DNA from 3 places in the Caballeronia sp. S22 genome. Region 2 is predicted to be linked to each of the others. Evidence: predicted binding sites of a transcription regulator. Region 2 holds the regulator's gene; each other region holds the start of a gene.
What was found. The regulator HrcA, encoded in region 2, represses chaperone genes, less so after heat shock. The targets are predictions, from matches to a motif close to TTAGCACTCNNNNNNNNNGAGTGCTAA.
Positions count from the first base shown of each region.

Region 1: rpoH (RNA polymerase sigma factor RpoH) is a predicted target of HrcA. The motif match lies at 1,530-1,556, and genes of this name have one in related genera.
Region 3: ACEN42_RS03830 (co-chaperone GroES) is a predicted target of HrcA. The motif match lies at 1,692-1,718, and genes of this name have one in related genera.

Region 1 covers NZ_OZ180035.1:3,047,211-3,050,726, reverse strand. The annotation lists gene nagE (N-acetylglucosamine-specific PTS transporter subunit IIBC) at 1-399, shown strand, start outside; gene rpoH (RNA polymerase sigma factor RpoH) at 531-1,466, opposite strand; gene ACEN42_RS14280 (acyloxyacyl hydrolase) at 1,826-2,392, shown strand; gene ACEN42_RS14275 (nuclear transport factor 2 family protein) at 2,438-2,821, shown strand; gene leuA (2-isopropylmalate synthase) at 2,838-3,516, opposite strand, start outside.
Region 2 covers NZ_OZ180035.1:2,842,061-2,845,576, reverse strand. The annotation lists gene recN (DNA repair protein RecN) at 1-6, opposite strand, end outside; gene ACEN42_RS13395 (NAD kinase) at 38-934, opposite strand; gene hrcA (heat-inducible transcriptional repressor HrcA) at 1,120-2,136, shown strand; gene hemH (ferrochelatase) at 2,260-3,327, shown strand; gene ACEN42_RS13380 (RNA-binding S4 domain-containing protein) at 3,353-3,516, shown strand, end outside.
Region 3 covers NZ_OZ180035.1:799,385-802,900, forward strand. The annotation lists gene ACEN42_RS03820 (LysR family transcriptional regulator) at 1-518, shown strand, start outside; gene ACEN42_RS03825 (sugar phosphate isomerase/epimerase family protein) at 711-1,493, shown strand; gene ACEN42_RS03830 (co-chaperone GroES) at 1,797-2,087, shown strand; gene groL (chaperonin GroEL) at 2,186-3,516, shown strand, end outside.

The sequences.
Region 1 (3,516 bases), 210 kb from region 2:
GAAGCGGACCTGATCGCCGATGAAATCCGCAGCGAACTCGAGCATTCGTCGACGCGCGGCGCGACGCCCGCTTCATCGACGCCGGCGCAACCAGCGGCAGCGGCGACGAGCGTCGATCAGACGCCCGGCCCGCTCGATCCGGACCCGTTCCGCTGGCTCGCGGTGTTCGGCGGCGCGACCAATGTCGCATCGCTCGACGCGGTTGCGCAGACGCGCCTGCGCGTGGTCGTGCGCGATCCGTCGTCGGTGGATCGTCAGCGTTTGTCGTCGCTGGATGTCGCGTGGGTCTCGGCCGATACGTTCCACATCGTCGTGGGCGCGGCGGCGCAACGTTATGCGACGCAACTGTCCGCGCGCCTGTCGGGCAGTGGCGGCGGCGCAGCGCCGATGCCGGCCTGATGCGGTAATCGATGGTTGAAAGCAAACGGCACCTTCGGGTGCCGTTTGCTTTTCCAGCGCAGGGCAAAAGAAAAAGCCCGCTGTCTTATCGACAGCGGGCTTCGCAAGTTTTGCTACGGCACAGTCAGGCGTTACGCGAACTCGTGCAGCGCCGAGCGCATCTTCTTCATTGCGCTCGCCTCGATCTGGCGAATGCGTTCCGCCGATACACCGAACTCGTCGGCCAGTTCATGCAGCGTCTTGCCGCCCGATCCGTCGTCCTGCACGTCGAGCCAACGCGCCTTGATGATGCGGCGGCTGCGCTCATCCAGCGATTCGAGCGCTTCGGCAAGGCCGTCGCTCTGCAGCTTGTCGAACTGGCGCGCGGCAATCACGTTCGTCGGCTCGTTGTGCGAGTCCGCCAGATAGGCGATGGGCGCGAACGCTTCCTCGCCGTCATCGACCTGGCCTTCGAGCGCGATATCGCCGCCCGACAAACGGGTTTCCATTTCCGCGACTTCCTCGCGCTTCACATTCAGCTCGCTCGCGAGACCTTCGATCTCGTCCGGCGTAAACGCCGAGTGGCTGGTCTTGTGACTGCGCAGGTTGAAGAACAGCTTGCGCTGCGCCTTGGTCGTCGCGACCTTCACCATGCGCCAGTTGCGCAGGATGTACTCGTGGATCTCGGCCTTGATCCAGTGCATGGCGTACGAAACCAGGCGCACGTTTTGCTCGGGGTCGAAGCGCTTCACGGCCTTCATCAGACCGATGTTGCCTTCCTGGATCAGGTCCGCGTGCGGCAGGCCGTAACCGAGATAGTTACGGGCGATCGACACGACGAGCCGCAAGTGCGAAAGCACGAGCTGGCGCGCGGCGTTCAGGTTGCCCTGCTCGCGAAACTCGGTGGCGTACTGACGTTCCTCCGCCTGCGAGAGCATCGGAATACGGTTCACTGCTTGTATGTAGGAATCGATGTTGCCGATCTGGCCGGTCAGCATCGACGACTGTGCGTACGTCAGCGCGCCTGCCGAAGATGCCTTGGCAGGTGCCGAGTTCACGACATTCGGAAGGGTCATCGCATTGGTCACGCTCATAAGCTCCTTATCAACAATTCACTCGCCGCTTAACAACAGCGACAGTCAGACACGATATTAGCACTCCGGTTCATCGAGTGCTAAGTGTTAGAGCGGAGGGGAATGTGGGAGTTCCCACAAAAACTATCGAATTAGCAAGGTCAATAGGACAGACCGTTGCATGATAAGCGGAAGAAAGTACCGGTGATAAAGCTGCTTTCGAATCCGTTACCGCTTTTGTGCGCTGCGGCGAAAGAAAATTCAACAAACGGAGACGGTGGTTGCGATTCCTGCAAATTCTGAAAAACGTCTCTAGAATCGCGAGACAACGCTCTTAATGAAACACGCCCGTCATCGGAGTAATTGGGGTGCTCATGCATAAAAACAAGAGTTCGTGGCAACGTCCGCTTTCTCGCGTGGCGGTTCTTGCCGCATTCGGCCTTGCGTCGGCGGCAGCTCACGCCGATCGATTCGGCCTTCAGATCGCCGGCGGCGTCGCCGACCGCGACATCAAGAAAGCCGATCTCGGCGTGGCCTGGGATCCGGGCCTCAACTGGTGGGAGATCGGCGGATTCCACTTCACGCTCATCGGCGAAGGGCACGTGTCCTACTGGCACACGACCGAGGATAACGCCGTCCACCCGAACATCTGGGAGGTCGGCATTACGCCGGTGGTGCGCTTCGTGAAGAGCTCCGGCTACTTCCGGCCGTTCATTGAGGCGGGCGTCGGCGTGCGGCTGCTTTCGCATACGCGCATCACGGAGAATTTCTCGGTGGGGTCGGCGTTCCAGTTCGCGGACATGGTGGGCGTCGGCATGATCTTCGGCGCGCAGCAGAACTATCAGGCGGGCTTTCGTTTCCAGCATCTGTCGAACGGCGGTATCAAAGAGCCGAATCCTGGTATAAATTTCAGCCAGCTATATCTGCAATACAACTTCTGACGAGGCACCGGCGCATCGGTTCCTCGACGCAAGAGGACTCGACAGATGCCGGCAAAAACCATTGAGGCGATCCGCGGCCTCGAGCGTGACCGTTTCCGTGCGATGGTCGAGGGCGACGGCCCGGCGCTGGACGCGCTGCTGGCCGAAAACGTCAGCTACGTCCACACGAACGGCAAGCGGGAGACGAAGCGCCAGTTCATCGACGCGATCACCGCAGGCCGCCGCCGCTATCGTCAGATCGAGATCCAGTCGCAGGACGTGCTGCCCGCCGGCCGCGACACGTGCCTCGTGTCGGGCCGCGCGCTGATCGAGATGGAATCGAAGAACGGCGCGCTGCTGTTTCCGATCGCCTATACCGCCGTTCACGTGCAGACCGAGGGTCAATGGCAGCTGCTCGCGCTGCAGGCGACGCGCGTGGCGCTCGAATAGCCACGCGCGCCGTTCGTCAGGCTTCGACGGCTTCGTCCTGCCGCACGTTGTCCACGACGCGCCCGGAACGGTTCACCGCGCTCACGACCGCATCGGCGACAGCGAGCGCCGGATTTGCATGCACCGCGACGCCGAAGCGCGTCTGGCCGTCGCCGACGCGGCAGCCGACGAACGCCGCCGTATCGCCGCCCGCCGTCACGGCTGTTTCGAACCAGTTCACGTTTGCGTCCACGCCGAGCGCCGCGGCGACCGTCTGCGCGTAAGCGTCGCCGCTCGTCGTGCCGGCTGGCGGCGTCACCGCGACGCGCTTGCCGAATACCGACAGCGTCGATACGTCGACGCGCGAAACCGGCCCGCCCGCGTCGAAATACTCGCGCTTGAAGAGTTCGCAGATTGCGTCGCCGCCGATTTCCGCGCCGGATGCATCGGTAACCCGTTGCACGGCGTGGCTGAACTCGATCTGCACGCGCCGCGGCGGCGTGAAGCCTAAGCCGCGTTCCAGCAGGAAAGTGGAGCCGCCCTTGCCGGACTGGCTGTTCACGCGGATCACGGCATCATAGCTGCGGCCGAGATCGGCGGGATCGATCGGCAAATAGGGCACTTCCCACACCGTGCCCGGCACGCGCTGCGCGAAGCCCTTGCGGATCGCGTCCTGATGCGAACCCGAAAACGCGGTGAACACGAGGTCGCCAGCA
Region 2 (3,516 bases):
GAGCATGGACGCTTCGGGGAAGGGGAATTCGGGAAGTTCAGAGAGAAGAGGCGTCCTGCGACGGATGCTCGTTCCAGTGCAGCTTCTTGCGCAACGTCGCGTACGAGCTGTAGCCGACCGGATGCAGCACCGGCACCGTATGCTTCGAGCGCCGCACTTCGATCGCGTCGTTCAGTTCGACGGCGGTGAACGACTGCATGTCGAAATTCACGTTGACGTCCCGCCCGCCGATGATCTGGATGGTCACCTTCGAATCGTCGGGCAGCACGATCGGACGGTTCGACAGCGAATGCGGCGCGATCGGCACGAGCACGAAGCCCTGCAACTGCGGATGAAGAATCGGTCCCGCCGACGACAGCGCGTAAGCGGTCGAGCCGGTAGGCGTCGCGACGATCAGACCATCCGAGCGCTGGTTGTACATGAAGTGGCCATCGACCGACACGCGCAACTCCGCCATGCCGGAAAAGCCGCTGCGATTCACCACGACGTCGTTGAACGCCAGCGCGTGATAGATCGGCTTGTCGTCGCGCATGATGCGCGCTTCGAGCAGGCTGCGCTCCTCGCGCTCGAACTGGCCGGCGAGCATCTGCGGGATGATCTCCTGCATCGCCTTCAACGGAATGTCCGTGATGAAGCCGAGCCGCCCGTGATTCACGCCGATGAGCGGCGTCTTGTACGGCGCGAGTTGCCGGCCGATACCAAGCATGGTGCCGTCGCCGCCGAGCACGATCGCGACGTCCGCGCGCGCGCCCATCTCCGCGATGGAGAGCGCCGGAAACTCCGTCACCTCGACATCTTTCGCGGTGCCCGCCTCGAACACGACCTCGAAGCCTTGCTGCGCCAGAAGACCGGCGAGCGATCTCAGCGGCGCCTCGATGCCTGGCGTGTTGGTGCGCCCCACGAGGGCGACGGTCTTGAATTGGCCAATTTCCATGCCGGCATTACACCATAGTCAGAGAGCGAAAAGAACCGCGGGCGATGGCGGACGAGCGTGCTGCGACGGGACCGCACGACACCGCACGGCACGCCCGTCGTTTATCGCTAGAATGGAGCGGACGTTGAACGCAGCGCACACGGCGCGGCTCGCCGCCCTCCGACTCGTTGAGCTAAAATTTCCCCATGCTAGACCCACGTGCACAAACCCTCCTGAAAACGTTGATCGAGCGCTACATCGCCGAAGGTCAGCCGGTCGGTTCGCGCACGTTATCACGCCATTCTGGTCTCGAACTGAGCCCCGCGACGATCCGCAACGTGATGTCGGATCTCGAGGAGCTCGGTCTCGTCTCGAGCCCGCATACGTCGGCGGGACGCATCCCCACGCCGCGCGGCTACCGGCTCTTCGTCGATACGATGCTGACTGTAGAAGCGCCGCAAGACGAAGCCATGACCACCGCGGTCAAGACCCGCCTGCAGGGCGAGGAGCCGCAGAAAATCGTCGCGGCGGCGGCGAGCGTGCTGTCCAGTCTGTCGTCGTTCGCGGGCGTCGTGCTCACGCCGCGCCGCAGCCACATGTTCAAGCAGATCGAGTTCATGCGGCTGTCGGACAAGCGCATTCTGCTCATCATCGTGACGCCCGAAGGCGACGTCCAGAACCGCATGATGGCGACGCAGCGCGACTACTCGCCCTCGCAGCTCGTCGAAGCCTCCAATTACATCAACGCGCATTTCGCGGGCCTGTCCTTCGACGAAGTGCGCCGGCGCCTGCGCGAGGAAATCGACCAGTTGCGCGGCGACATGACCGCGCTCATGCAGGCGGCCGTGGTCGCGAGCACCGCCGAGACGGACCCCATGGACACCGTGCTCATTTCCGGCGAGCGCAATCTGCTCGAAGTGGCGGACCTTTCGTCCGACATGGCGCGGCTGCGCAAGCTTTTCGATTTGTTCGACCAAAAGACGAGCCTCCTTCAACTGCTGGATGTATCGAGCCACGCACAAGGCGTGCAGATCTTCATCGGCGGCGAGAGCAATCTCGTGCCGATCGAGGAAATGAGCGTCGTGACGGCGCCGTACGAGGTCAACGGGAAGATCGTCGGCACGCTCGGCGTGATCGGCCCGACGCGCATGGCGTATAACCGCGTGATTCCGATCGTGGACATCACCGCGCGCCTGCTCTCGATGTCCCTCAGTCATCAGTGACGCCATCTTGGCGCGGCACGCAAGGCTGCGCCACTAGGCCGTTCGGCCAATGATGCCCGCGTGAGGCCGCCGCTATAATGGTCTTCAACTTTTAGACGACCACCCTTCCGGCCCGCTTGCCCTATGCGTTTCGACCTCGAGTTGCCCTCGCAGCCCAGCGCTTCGCATCGCGTCGCGGTGCTGCTGATCAATCTCGGCACGCCGGACGCGCCCACGCCGCGGGCGGTGCGCAAGTATCTGGCGCAGTTTCTGTCCGATCCGCGCGTCGTGGAAATTCCGTCGCTCGTGTGGCAGGTCATTCTGCGCGGGCTGATCCTGCCGTTTCGCGGACGCGCGTCGGCCAAGAAATATGCGCAGGTGTGGATGCACGAAGGCTCGCCGCTGCGCGTGCATACGGAAAAGCAGGTCGAGGGTCTGCGGCGGCTGTTCGCGGCGAACGACTATCACGTGATCGTCGACTACGCGATGCGCTACGGGTCGCCCGGCATCGGCGCGATGCTGAATCAGCTGAAGCTCGAAGGTGCCGATCGCATTCTTCTCTTGCCGATGTATCCGCAATACTCGTCGTCCACGACAGCCACCGCGTTCGACGATGCCTTCGCCGCGCTTAAGCGCGTGCGCAATCAGCCGGAAATCCGCACGATCCGCCATTACGCGGATCATCCCGCGTATATCGGCGCGCTTGCCGAACAAGTGCGCGACTATTGGCGGCATCACGGCCAGCCGGATTTCGCCGCGGGCGACAAGCTCGTCCTGAGCTTCCACGGCGTGCCGAAACGCACGATGGATCTCGGCGACCCGTATCACGACCAGTGCCAGTCGACCGGCTCCCTGCTCACGGCCGCGCTCGGGCTCACGCCGGTGGAATGCCGCGTCACGTTCCAGTCGCGCTTCGGCCGCGCGGAGTGGCTTCAGCCGTACACCGCGCCGACGGTCACGGAACTCGGCGCGGGCGGCGTCGCGCGCGTGGACGTGTTCTGTCCCGGCTTCACGGCGGATTGTCTGGAAACGATCGAGGAAATCGGCATCGAGGTGCGCGACGAATTTCTGAAGGCCGGCGGCAGGCATTTCCACCGCATTCCCTGTCTGAACGCGACGCCCGCGTGGATCAAGGGGCTCGGCGAAATCGCCGCGCAGCATTTGCAGGGGTGGCCCGTACAGACCGTGCAGCCGCTTTCCGCGGTGGCCTGAGCACGGCTTTTTCAAGCATTCACCCATGAACTACAAGATTTCGACGGAACCTGGCGCGCGTTTGCGCATCGATAAGTGGCTTTGGGCGGCGCGTTTCTTCAAAACGCGTTCGCTCGCGAGCGATGCGGTGGAAAAGGGCCGTGTGAAGATCGGCGGGGCGAACGTGAAGCCGTCGAAGGACGTGCGTGT
Region 3 (3,516 bases), 1.2 Mb from region 2:
AGGCGGCGAGAATCGACGGCAACACGGAACGTGCGCTGGAGTCGGGCGAGGCCGATCTTGCCGTCGGCCATGTGCCCTGGCTAGGCGGCGGCATCTATCAGCAACAGCTCTACACGCAGGATTGGGTGTGCCTGACCAATCCGCATCATCCGCGTGTGCGCGCAAAGCTCGGTGTGAAGCAGTACCGTGCGGAAGGCCACGTCGCGATCGCGGCTGGCACCGGCGCTCAACTGCTGGAGCAGGCGCTCGTGCGCGAGCAGATCGAGCGGGATGTCGTACTGGAATTGCCCGGCTTTCTCGGACTGGGCGCGATCATCCAGACAACCGATTTGATCGCCACGCTGCCGCGGCACATCGGGCAGACGCTCGCAAAGGTCAATGGCCTTTCGCTTCATCCGTGCCCGATTCCCGTGGAGGGTTTTGCCGTGCGGCAGCACTGGCACGCGCGGTATCACCATGAAGCGGGCAATCGCTGGCTGCGCGATCTGATGGCGCAGCTCTTCAGCAGCCTGCGCTGAGCGAGATTGCGCGATCAGGCGTCGCGTTCGTCAGTCGCCGACACCGCCTTCCACAAGGCAAATTCTCCGTGCGCAAGTTCCTGCTTGAGGAAGTCGATGCAAACGCGCACATTTGGCAACTGCGCGGCGCGCGCGGCCGACGACGACGCCGGAAGTGCTGCGCTCGAGCCCATCCTCTTACGAGAAAGCGACATGACGACGACACCTCAGTTCGGCTGGTGCGGGCCGCTGCAAAACGCGAGCTTGATGAAGGAGGCCGGGCTCGACTACATCGAGGCGCAGCTCGTGCCGATGAAACTCGAAGACGACACATCCTTCACCGATGCAAAGGCGAGGGTGGCCGACCTGCCGTTGCCCGCGAGCGCCTTCAGTTATTTGTTCCCGCACGATGCGCGCATCGTCGGTCCGGAGAAAGACGAGCGTCGCAATCGTGCGTATTTCGATCGCGTCGTCGAATTGCTGACGATGGCGCGAGCGCGCGTGGTCGTGCTCGGCAGCGGCTGGACGCGCAACATTCCCGAAGGCTGGACTCAGGCGCAGGCGGAAGACGAATTCTTGAGCGCGCTCGAATGGTGCGCGGACGCCTTGCGAGGCAGCGGCACTACGCTCGCGATCGAGCCGTTGAATCGCAAGGAGTCGAATCTGGTGAACAGCGTCGGCGATGGCGCGCGGCTCGCGAGGAAGCTGAACCGGCCCGAAGTGCGCGGACTTGCGGACTTCTATCACATGGACGAAGAGAACGAGCCGCTCGACGAATTACGCGAGCACTGCGCGTGGCTCGCGCATATTCATCTCGCCGACACCGGCCGTCTGAATCCCGGCTCGGGTTCCTACGATTACCCGAGTTTTTTCGGTCATCTCAAAGCATGTGGCTATCAGGGTTTGCTCAGTGCGGAGTGCGGCTTCAAGGGTGAACCGCTGGCGTCGATGCGCGAGAGCGTGAACTTCATGCGTCAGGCGTGGAACGCCGCATAGCAAATTGACGGCGGTACGCAAGGTTTACCCTAACTATGCGGATCATTCGCGCTCCGTCGAAAACTTATTCAGGCGCGCAATGTCCGATGGAGTCCCCGCGCAACACGCCGAACACGAAGCGCAAAGTTCGATAAATCCGGCCACTACGGGATTCCCCGCTCGTACCCTCCTTGAAATTGTCAAACTCGGTCCATATAATTAGCACTCACTGCACGAGAGTGCTAACAAGATTGCCGTCCGCGAGATTGTTCTCAACGGACGGGTTTTCCCGCGTTTTCAGTCTCAATCAAGAGAGGAGTGTGTATGAACCTTCGTCCTTTGCACGATCGCGTCATCGTCAAACGTCTGGACCAGGAAACCAAGACCGCATCGGGCATCGTGATCCCGGAAGCAGCGGCTGAGAAGCCGGATCAAGGCGAAGTCCTGGCCATCGGCCCGGGCAAGCGCGATGACAAGGGCGTGCAGAACGCCCTCGACGTGAAGGTCGGCGACCGCGTCCTGTTCGGCAAGTACGCTGGCCAGACCGTCAAGGTCGACGGGCAGGAACTGCTCGTCATGCGCGAAGAAGACATCATGGCCGTTCTGGTCAAGTAAGCATCCTTCCTGCACGTTCGGCTTCGCCATCAAGCCGCAGCCCGTTTCGGGCGCGCTGAGCGAAGCCGGAAAATCGAATCGAATCAAGGAGTTTGGATATGGCAGCTAAAGAAGTCACTTTTGGCGATTCCGCACGCGCCAAGATGGTCGAAGGCGTGAACATCCTGGCCAACGCCGTCAAGGTCACGCTGGGTCCGAAGGGCCGCAATGTCGTGCTCGAGCGCTCGTTCGGCGGCCCGACGGTCACCAAGGACGGTGTCTCGGTCGCGAAGGAAATCGAACTGAAGGACAAGCTCCAGAACATGGGCGCGCAAATGGTCAAGGAAGTGGCTTCCAAGACCAGCGACAACGCAGGTGACGGCACCACGACCGCTACCGTGCTCGCGCAATCCATCGTTCGCGAAGGCATGAAGTACGTCGCATCGGGCATGAACCCGATGGACCTGAAGCGCGGCATCGACAAGGCCGTCACCGCAGCAATCGAAGAACTGCGCAAGATCAGCAAGCCCTGCACGACCAACAAGGAAATCGCGCAAGTCGGCTCGATCTCGGCGAACAGCGACACGTCGATCGGCGAGCGCATCGCTGAAGCGATGGACAAGGTCGGCAAGGAAGGCGTCATCACCGTCGAAGACGGCAAGTCGCTGCAAGACGAGCTGGACGTCGTGGAAGGCATGCAGTTCGACCGCGGCTACCTGTCGCCGTACTTCATCAACAACCCGGACAAGCAAGTCGCCGTTCTGGACAACCCGTTCGTGCTGCTGCACGACAAGAAGGTCTCGAACATTCGTGACCTCCTCCCGGTTCTGGAACAAGTGGCGAAGGCTGGCCGTCCGCTGCTGATCATCGCAGAAGACGTCGAAGGCGAAGCGCTCGCTACGCTGGTCGTCAACAACATCCGCGGCATCCTGAAGACGGTTGCCGTCAAGGCTCCGGGCTTCGGCGACCGTCGCAAGGCCATGCTGGAAGACATCGCGATCCTGACCGGCGGTCAAGTGATTGCGGAAGAAACCGGCCTGACGCTCGAAAAGGCGACGCTGGCTGAACTGGGCCAGGCGAAGCGCATCGAAGTGGGCAAGGAAAACACGACGATCATCGATGGCGCTGGCGAAGCCGCGAACATCGAAGCGCGCGTGAAGCAAGTGCGCACGCAGATCGAAGAAGCGACGTCGGACTACGACCGTGAAAAGCTGCAAGAGCGCGTGGCCAAGCTGGCTGGCGGCGTTGCGGTGATCAAGGTCGGCGCTGCGACCGAAGTCGAAATGAAGGAAAAGAAGGCACGTGTCGAAGACGCACTGCACGCAACGCGCGCAGCTGTGGAAGAAGGCATCGTGGCGGGCGGCGGTGTTGCGCTGATCCGTGCTCGTCGTGCGATCGACGGCCTGAAGGGCGCCAACGCCGATCAGGACGCAGGCATCAAGATCGTTCT